Regions from separate parts of the Kitasatospora sp. RG8 genome, predicted to be linked through region 3. Evidence: riboswitches for the same ligand, from Rfam matches in the RefSeq annotation. Region 3 holds a riboswitch; each other region holds the start of a gene.
The links. Region 3 has a riboswitch for cobalamin ahead of J5Y04_RS14260 (prenyltransferase/squalene oxidase repeat-containing protein). Riboswitches for the same ligand answer to the same signal wherever they lie in the genome.

Region 1 (2,178 bases), on a different contig from region 3:
ACCCTCCGGGACAGCACACAGGCCCGCTCGATGTCGTCCACCCCGACCGGCCGCAGCTCCCCGCCCAGCACCGGCCGGTGCTCGACCCTCCCCCAGCCCTCGGCCGGGGGGACCCCCGGCCCGGGGGAGGCCCCGTCCCCGTACCGCAGGGTGCCGCCGAGGCGGACGCCGACCGCGCCGGCGAAGGCCGACTCGGCCTGGCCCGCGTTGGGGCTCGGGTGCGCGGAGCCGTCCCGCCGCCAGACCCGCCAGGCGGTCCGGGGCTCGGGCGCGGCGGCCACCGTCAGCAGGGCGGTCAGCCGGGCGCCGGGCCAGCCCGCCACGTCGTCCAGCCGGGCCGAGGCCCAGCCGAACCGGGCGTGCCGCGGCGAGCGGTGGCCGACCATCGCGTCCAGGGTGTTGACGGCCCGGAACGCCAGCAGACCGGGCGTGCCCGCGACCGCGCCCCAGACCAGCGCGTTGACCACGGCGTCGGCGGTGTTCTCGGCGACCGACTCGACCACCGCGCGGGCGATCTGCTGCTCGTCCAGCGCGCTCGGGTCGCGCCCGCACAGGTGTGGCAGCCGCTCGCGGGCCGCCGTCAGGTCCCCCGCGGCGAGCGAGCGGCCGATGGTCCGGGCCTCGCGGGTCAGCGAGGTGCCGCCGAGCACCGTCCAGGTCGCGGCGGCGGCCAGCGCGGCCCGCCCCGCCGGGCGGCGGCCGAGGACGCGCTCGGCGGCCACCGCACCGGCCGCGACGGCGCCCACGCAGAGCGCGGTGTAGGCGGTGCCGGCGGCCCGGTCGTCGCGCCAGAGCCGCTTCTCCAGCCGGCCGGCCGTACTGCCGAAGACGGCCACCGGGTGGCCGCGGCGCGGGTCGGCGAACCGGGCGTCGGCGAGGTACCCCGCGACGGCGCCCACGGCGAAGGCCGCGGCGCGGGTCAGCGGGCGCACGACGGACAGCAGAGGGCTCGGAAGGTCGGGGCAGCCTGCATCGCGTGCGTGTCCTCACTCAGGGTCCGCGCCCTGGATCGACGTACCGGGGGCGAGAGTCTCCTGGCTTCCGGGTCGGACGCACCCCCGGGCCTTCCAGCGGCTTCTGACGGCCCGCCGTGGCTGTTCCGAACGTGCTCCCCGGTGACAGTGGCGGGACCGCGCCGGACTCGCACCGGCTTCCTCTGCATGCCTCCGTATTGGCTGAAGGATCCCATCACGCGGCCGAACCGCGAGTCAACCAAGGTCACGGAGGGGTTGGTCACACGGTCTGCACGGTTCCCGCCCCGGTTTCGGCCCCGTCGCTACCTCTGATCATCACCCCCCGCAGGGGCATGACAGCCTGTGTGATCGTCCAGCGGCATGTAGACCCCTACAGCGGTGCTTCGTGCGTTCGGCGGCTGGGGCACCGAACCACCAGCCCCTACCGTCGGGTCCCATGCGACGCAGACAGCCCCCCGCCGTCCCTCCGGTGCCCTTCTCGCCCGCGGCCGCCCGCGCGCACCGCGCCGGCCTCGGCCTGACCCCGGAACAGGTGGTCGAGGGCATGGCCGCGCACGGGGTCCGGCTGCTGCCCGCCCACGTGCTCGGCTGGGAGAGCGGCGAGCTGCGCCCCGCCGAGGAGGAGTTCATCGCGCTGGCCCGCGCCCTCTGGTGCCCGCCGGCGCAGCTGATGGGGGTCCGCCCGGCCCGGCTGCGGGACTTCCGGGTCGCCCGCGAGCTCGGCCAGGAGAACGCCGCCCGCCGGATCGGCATGCCGCTGCCGCACTACCAGCGGGCCGAGGCCACCGACCGCTGGGACGGAGACGAGGAGCAGACCCACGCGCTCGCCCGGGTGCTCGGCCTGACACTGCGCGAGCTGGTCGCGGTGACGGGCCGTCGGGAAGAGCTGGACCAGCGGCTGCGGCAGTGCGTGGACGGCCGCTGGCAGGCGCAGGTCCGGGCGATCGGCCGGATCGTGCCGGTGTACGAGGAGGACCTCGCCGCCGTGCTGGCGGTGCTGCAGAACGAGAACCAGGTCTCCTCCCACTGGGGCGCGGGCAGCTGGGGCTCCCCGGCCCCGGCGGCGCGGCACTCCGCGGGGCGGGAGCAGCCGCTCGACGAGCGGTTCTGGGAGCTGCTCGGCCGGCGGGACACCGAGATCCCGGTCTGACCGGAGGTCCGCACCCCGCGGCGACGCCGTGCCGAGGTGAAGACGGACCGAGGT
Region 2 (2,178 bases), on a different contig from region 3:
CGAAACGGCCGTCGCCGCCCCCGGCACCGCCGCCTTCGCGCTCGGGCTCCACCGCTGCTCGACCCCCGCGAGCCGCCAGTAGGCGATCGCCGCCGCCCAGACCACCACGAACAGCGCGACGATCGCGTAGCCGACGTTGTCCAGCGAGATGTCCGCGATCCAGCCGCTGACCGGGTCGGTCAGGTCCAGCTTCTCGTGCAGGACGCCGACCAGCTCGATGGTGCCGATGATGAACGCGACCGCGATCGACAGCCCGGTGATGGTCAGGTTGTAGTACACCTTGCGTACCGGGTTGGAGAACGCCCACTGGTACGCGAAGTTCATGAACGTCCCGTCCAGCGTGTCGAACAGGCTCATCCCGGCGGCGAACAGCAGCGGCAGGCAGGCGATGGCGTACCAGGGCAGGCCGGAGGCCGCACCGGAGCCGGCCATCACCATCAGGGTGACCTCGGTCGCGGTGTCGAAGCCGAGGCCGAGCACCATGCCGACCGGGAACATCTGGCCGGGCCGGGTGATCGAGCGGGTCGCCCGGTTCAGCACCCGGGCCAGGAAACCGCGCGAGTTGAGGTGCTCCTCCAGCTCCGCCTCGTCGAAGTGCCCGGCCCGCATCTTCCGGAACACCTTCAGGATGCCGAACAGGGCGGCCAGGTTGAGCGCGCCGATCAGGTAGAGGAAGGCGCCGGAGGCGGAGGTGCCGATCATGCCGAGCCACTTGTGGGTGGTCGACTCGTCGTCCATCAGCGTGTTGGCCAGCTGCGCGCCGCCCGCCACCAGCGTGGCCATGAGGACGACCATCGAGGAGTGCCCGAGGGCGAACCAGAAGCCCACCGAGACCGGCCGCTTGCCGTCCGCCATCAGCTTGCGGGTGGTGTTGTCGATCACCGCGATGTGGTCGGCGTCGAAGGCGTGCCGCATGCCGAGGGTGTAGGCGGTGATGCCCAGACCCACCCCGAAGACCTGGGTACCGACCTCGTACTTCTCGGGCGCGACGAGGAAGATCAGCGTCCCGAACGCCACCACGTGCATGGCCAGGATCACCCCGACCAGCCCGGCCGTGCGGATGGTGTCCTCTCGTCTCCACCGGAAAGTGGGCAGGACGGACGGCGCCGCCGGAGCAGCGGCGGTTTCGGGCAGGGTCATCTGCGGATCACGCTCCAGCACCTCGTGGAATGACGTTCGTGAGATGCCGTGGCCGGTCTCCTGGCTGACGGGGCTTCCGTACCCGCCTTCCCAGGCGCGCGATGCGCCCAGTGGCGTCGTGGGTACGGACGACTCCCCCGATCACAGTGGCGAGGGCCGCTCCGGACTTGGACCTTGAGGGTCCGTCACCGGTCTTCCCGAACACCACGGCGGGCTACACCGTAGGGGGCCGCGCATCACCCTTGCAAGGCTGCGCACCTGCGCAGGTGTCCAGGATCACAGGCCGGGGCTGCAAGAATGTCCGCATGCATCTCGTACCGGCCGACCGTGCGGGCCAGCGCACCATCGACGGGCACCGGGTCTGCGAGGCCATCGCCGCCATCGGCGACACCGGACACGTCCGGTCCTGGGCCGAGCGGTTCTCGCTGCTCGCCGACCCCGGGCGGCTCTCCCTGCTGCTCGCCCTGCACCGTGCCGGTCCGCTCGCCGTGACCGACCTCGCGGTGGCCACCGGCATGCGCGATCCCGCCGTCTCCCAGGCGCTGCGGCTGCTCCGCACGGCCGGAGTGGTCACCGGCGACAAGGACGGTCGTGTGGTGCGCTACCGGCTCGTGGACGACGCCATGCGCCCCCTGCTGGACGAGTGCGCCGCCGCCGAGCACCACGAGCCCGCGCCCGACACCTCCCCGGCCACCGCGGGCACCACCGACCACGAGCCCGCCGTCGCGGCCGGCTGACCCAACGCCCGGCGCGGTCGCACCGCACCCGCCCCGGCCGGGTGCGGACTCCGTGCGCCGTCCCACCCGCTCCACCCGGAGCGCGTCGTGCCGGCGGCCGCCCGGCGGCCCGGGTCAGCCCTCCCCCTCCCGCACCAGCCGTTCGAAGCGGCGCAGCGAGCGCCGGGCCAGCGGGTCCGTCGCGGGCCGCAGGGCGCCGGCCACCAGGCCGGCGGCGGGGAGGCGGAAGGCGCCGAGGAAGGCGAACCGGGTGCCCCCGGGCTCGGGGCGGGCGGCCATGCCGCCGAGCAGGAAGCGGCTG
Region 3 (2,178 bases):
GTCCGGGGCGGCCTTGGTGCACACCATCGCGGCGAGGGCGGCGATCAGGTCGTGACCGCCGAAGTCCCGCGGGTTGCGGCCCACGATCTCGGCGAGCAACGCCTCCTTGCCGATCGAGCCTCCGCCGGCGAACTCGGTGCCGACACCGGTCCAGTCGTTGACGGTCCGCCCGCTCGCGTCCTTGCCCTGCTGGTCCAGGAAGTCGACGATCCTGCGCAGCGCGGTGTCGTCGGTGCCGGTGGCGGCGAGCGCGTAGGCCCCGTCGATCGTGAGACCGAAGTCGGCGAAGGCCGGGAAGCCCTCGTAGTAGTGGCCGTCGATCAGGCGGGCCGGGTCGGTGAGGTAGGCGCTGCCCTTGGCGGCGTCGGGCTTCCTAACGGCGGGCGGGGTCGGCGTCGCGGTGGTGCCGTCCGGGTTGCGCCGGACGCTGGTGAGGTCGGTGCCGGTCAGGGCCAGGACGGCCTGCTCGGTGGCGGCCGGGTCCGGGTCGGTGGTGGCGGCCGGCGACCCGGTCGGGCTCGCGGTCGGGGTCTGGCTCGGGGTCTGGCTCGGGGTCGCCGAGGGGGACGCGGAGGACGACGGCCCGCCGTTCTTGGCCCGCACGGAATCCGGGGTGAATGACGGCGCCCCGTTGGAGCCGCCGATGTCGGTGCCGCCGTACACCCAGGCCTCGACCTCGCCGGGCTTGGGCTTCTGCGTCCCGGCCCCGAACTGGCTGTAGGACCAATTCTGTTGGCCGGGTTCGGCGATCCAGTACGACCAGTACGCGGTGGCCTGCGGGGTGTTGACGCAGGGCTCGTCGGCCGGCGCCGGATACTGGGCGCCGCCGTTGAAGCCCGCGGTCCCGAGCCGGCAGACGAAGGCGGGTCCGTCGTGCTCGGTGCCGGTCGTGGTGAAGCCGGCGTTGTGCAGCAGGCTCATGCCCGTCGTGGGGTGGGCGTCGCAGCCACGGACGACACCACCGCCCCAGTGACCGAAGTCGACCGCGACGATCGCGCCCGTCGTCGCCGTGCACTGCTCGATCGGGTCGGCCGCCGCGGTTCCGGGGTGCCCGAGCAGGACCGTGCCGCAGGCGGCGACCGCGACGGCGCCGGCGACCACCAGGGACGCGAGTTCCCGGTTCCTGTGACGTGTACGACTGCTGCTGACCCTCACGACGACTCCCTGGTCGGTCGACGCGGGAGAACACGGCGCAGCCGACGGTCTCCCGGGACAGGGACCGTCCTGACCGCGTCGTAGTCCGCGACGACGCAAGTGCTCTGTGAACAGGCCCCCGGTCCAGGCATTCCGGCTCACCCACCGGGTTGGCGGGTCTACGGTTGCGGGTCAGCGCCGGAGTTGGACCGGCTTCCCCTGAATGCCGAGGGCGAAAAATCGGTTCATCAGACCACGGCGGCTGACGGAGAGTCAACGGGGCGTCAGGTAGGTCACATCCGCCTCGTCGCCCGGTGCGCCGTGCGCCGTGCGGTAGCGTCCCCGGTGGCCGAGTGGGGGAACCCGGTGCGAATCCGGGGCTGACGCGCAGCGGTGTGGGGTGGCGGTCGTGCCGTCCCGAGCCCGGATGCCCGCCCGGCCGTGCACCGCGGCGAATGCCGGCCCACGCGATCCGGGCGGCGACCGCTCCGCCGGTCGCGCGCTTCCGAACGGACGCCGGGACCTCCGGGGCAGGGTCGGCGCCCGCCACCCCAAGGAGCCCCTCCCGTGTCCCTCCGCACCCCGTCGCGGACCACTTCCGTACCCGCCGTCACCGTCGCCCTGGCGGCCGGGGCCCTGCTGCTGTCCGCCACCGTTCCCGCCCACGCGACGGCCACCCTGGCCCAGATCGCCACCTCCAGGAGCACCGGCGTCAGCTACCTGAAGTCCCTCCAGGGCGCCGACGGCAGCTACGTCACCGGCGGCGGGCTCTCCAACGAGTGGGCCTTCAGCGCGCTCGCGGCCGCCGGCACGGCCGCCGCCGGCGTCACCCCCGGCGGTGACGCCGGCCGGAACGCCCGCCTCGTCTACCGCAACCAGCTCGCCGCTCCCGGCTGGCCCGGCAGCTCGCCGGTGGTCACGGACTACGAGCGCGGCATCCTCAACACCTACGCCGCGGGCATCGACCCCGCCCGGGTGGGCCCCGGCCGCAACCTCGTCGCCGACCTCGTCGCCTCCTGGCAGAGCGCCGAGCCCGGCTACTAC
Region 4 (2,178 bases), on a different contig from region 3:
CCTCGGCGCGCTGCGGGTAGGGCTGGGCGCGGCGGGTGTCCGCCTCGGTGACGGCGGCGGTGCGGGCGCGGACGGCCGGGTCGCGGGTGATCGACGAGGCGGCCCGGGAGGCGAGGTCGGCACGGTTGGCCGCGAGTTCGGCGGTGATCGCGTCGGTGCCCTCGCGCAGGGCGCGGGCGAGCAGCGCGGTCTCGCCGGCCTTCTGGCGGGCGAACGCGAGCCAGCGGGCGATCTGCGGGTCGAGGTCGCGTTCGGCGGCGGCGTCCAGCGGGACGTGCAGCAGGGAGCAGGACGGCGCGACGTCGACCCGGCCGGCGAGGCCGAGCAGGGTCGCCAGGGTGGCCAGCGACTTCTGCAGGTCGTTGATCCAGATGTTGCGGCCGTCGACCACGCCGGCGACCAGGCGCTTGCCGGGGAGTCCTCCGACGGCGGCGAGGGCGTCGAGGTTGGCCGCGGCCGGACCGGTGAAGTCCAGTGCAAGGCCGTCGACCGGCGCCTTGGCGAGCACGGGCAGCGCCTCGCCCAGGCGGTCGAAGTAGCTCGCGACGAGCAGCTTGGGCCGGTCGGCGAGGGCGCCGAGGTCGCGGTAGGCGCGGGCGGCGGCGTTCAGCTCCGCCGGGGTGCGGTCCTGGACGAGCGCGGGTTCGTCCAGCTGCACCCAGACGGCGCCGGCCGCGCGCAGGTCCGCGAGGAGTGCGGCGTAGACGGGCAGCAGCCGGTCGAGCAGGGTGAGCGGCTGGAAGTCCTCGGCCACGCCGGGTGCCGGCTTGGCGAGGAGCAGGTAGGTGATCGGACCGACCAGCACCGGGCGGGCGGTGTGGCCGAGCGCGACGGCCTCGCGGAGCTCGGCCACCTGCTTGGCCGGGTTCGCGCCGAAGACGGTCTCCGGGCCGAGTTCGGGCACCAGGTAGTGGTAGTTGGTGTCGAACCACTTGGTCATCTCCAGCGGCGCGACCTCCTGGGTGCCGCGGGCCATGGCGAAGTAGCCGTCCAGCGGGTCGGCGTCGACCGCGGCGCGGTGGCGGGCCGGGATCGCGCCGACGGCAACCGTGGTGTCCAGCACGTGGTCGTAGAGCGAGAAGTCGCCGGTGGGGACTTCCTCGATACCGGCGTCGGCGAGCTGCTGCCAGTTCTCCCGGCGCAGGTCGGCGGCGGTGGCGAGGAGGGCGTCGGCCGTGACCGCACCCTTCCAGTAGCCCTCGACGGCCTTCTTGAGCTCCCGGTTGCGGCCCTGGCGGGGGTGGCCGTGGGTGGTGGCCCGGGTTGCCGCGGTTGCGGACTTCGCTGTCAAGGGACTCTCCTTCGCGAGCCTGTTTCCTGTGGTCCCCGGGGACGGGACGAAGGCGCGAAGGGATGACGAACCGGGCGGGGCCGTGAGCGCGTGCGAAAGCGCCGGACCCGCCTGATATGTACGCCGACCCGCCCACGAGGTCACCGGGATGGCCGCGCGCGAACGGTCGCGTGCGGGCAGCGGGCAGGTCTTCGGACTCGCGGGCACGGCCGCCCGTCAAGGGCGGACACCTACTGGCCGTCGCTTCCCAGACCCGGCCGGGCCCAGTGCGTATGACGGCGTTCGTTCCCACTCACCGCTGCGGGGCAGTCCCGGATTCCCACCGGGTTCCCTCTTGCGACGCGCCTGCCTGGCGGACAGGGCGAACCAGCTGCCCGGTCAGCTTATGTGCAAGCAGCCGGTACTGACGCGGAATCATGGAACGTGTCCGCATGATGAGACTCCACCGCGGCTCGGTGATGTCGCACGGTGCGTGGACCGGCCCGACATCTGTCAATCAGGACAACGCACAGCCTCCGCACGGACCCTCGCACGTCCTCGGCGGGCCCGGGCCGGCCTCGCGATGTACATCACCACCGGCCGCCGCCTGGCCGAGGGGTTCCCCGAGGACGTGGACGACACGGTGGTAACGCTCGACGGCCGGGCCGCGTTCACCGGGATCGACCCCGAGGGAAGGGAGATCCGCCACGGCGCCCACCCCGGCACCCCCGACGAGATCCTGGTCGCCGGACTGCCCTCCGAAGTCGCTCCGCGGATCGGCGAGTTGCACAAGTCGGCCCACGAAAGCAAGGGCTGGATCGCGGACACCTACCTGCTTCGGCGATCGGCCGACCGACCTGTGGGCGCCGCCCCGGGCGAGGGGCGGCGCCCGCGCGGACTGTCAGCGG

Region 1: linked by a shared signal. The riboswitch ahead of J5Y04_RS11110 (cobalamin biosynthesis protein) and the one ahead of J5Y04_RS14260 (prenyltransferase/squalene oxidase repeat-containing protein) in region 3 are both predicted to bind cobalamin.
Region 2: linked by a shared signal. The riboswitch ahead of J5Y04_RS03220 (HoxN/HupN/NixA family nickel/cobalt transporter) and the one ahead of J5Y04_RS14260 (prenyltransferase/squalene oxidase repeat-containing protein) in region 3 are both predicted to bind cobalamin.
Region 4: linked by a shared signal. The riboswitch ahead of metE (5-methyltetrahydropteroyltriglutamate--homocysteine S-methyltransferase) and the one ahead of J5Y04_RS14260 (prenyltransferase/squalene oxidase repeat-containing protein) in region 3 are both predicted to bind cobalamin.

The regions. Positions count from the first base shown of each region.
Region 1 covers NZ_JAGIYX010000005.1:272,765-274,942, forward strand. Annotated here, with positions in the region: gene J5Y04_RS11110 (cobalamin biosynthesis protein) at 1-932, opposite strand, end outside; cobalamin riboswitch at 1,028-1,158, opposite strand; gene J5Y04_RS11115 (helix-turn-helix transcriptional regulator) at 1,411-2,124, shown strand.
Region 2 covers NZ_JAGIYX010000002.1:67,015-69,192, reverse strand. Annotated here, with positions in the region: gene J5Y04_RS03220 (HoxN/HupN/NixA family nickel/cobalt transporter) at 1-1,140, opposite strand, end outside; cobalamin riboswitch at 1,173-1,364, opposite strand; partial or broken gene J5Y04_RS03215 (ArsR/SmtB family transcription factor) at 1,446-1,787, shown strand; gene J5Y04_RS03210 (SRPBCC family protein) at 1,992-2,178, opposite strand, start outside.
Region 3 covers NZ_JAGIYX010000007.1:276,924-279,101, reverse strand. Annotated here, with positions in the region: gene J5Y04_RS14260 (prenyltransferase/squalene oxidase repeat-containing protein) at 1-1,155, opposite strand, end outside; cobalamin riboswitch at 1,260-1,405, opposite strand; cobalamin riboswitch at 1,491-1,567, shown strand; gene J5Y04_RS14255 (prenyltransferase/squalene oxidase repeat-containing protein) at 1,702-2,178, shown strand, end outside.
Region 4 covers NZ_JAGIYX010000003.1:314,199-316,376, forward strand. Annotated here, with positions in the region: gene metE (5-methyltetrahydropteroyltriglutamate--homocysteine S-methyltransferase) at 1-1,291, opposite strand, end outside; cobalamin riboswitch at 1,456-1,677, opposite strand; gene J5Y04_RS06720 (enoyl-CoA hydratase) at 2,172-2,178, opposite strand, start outside.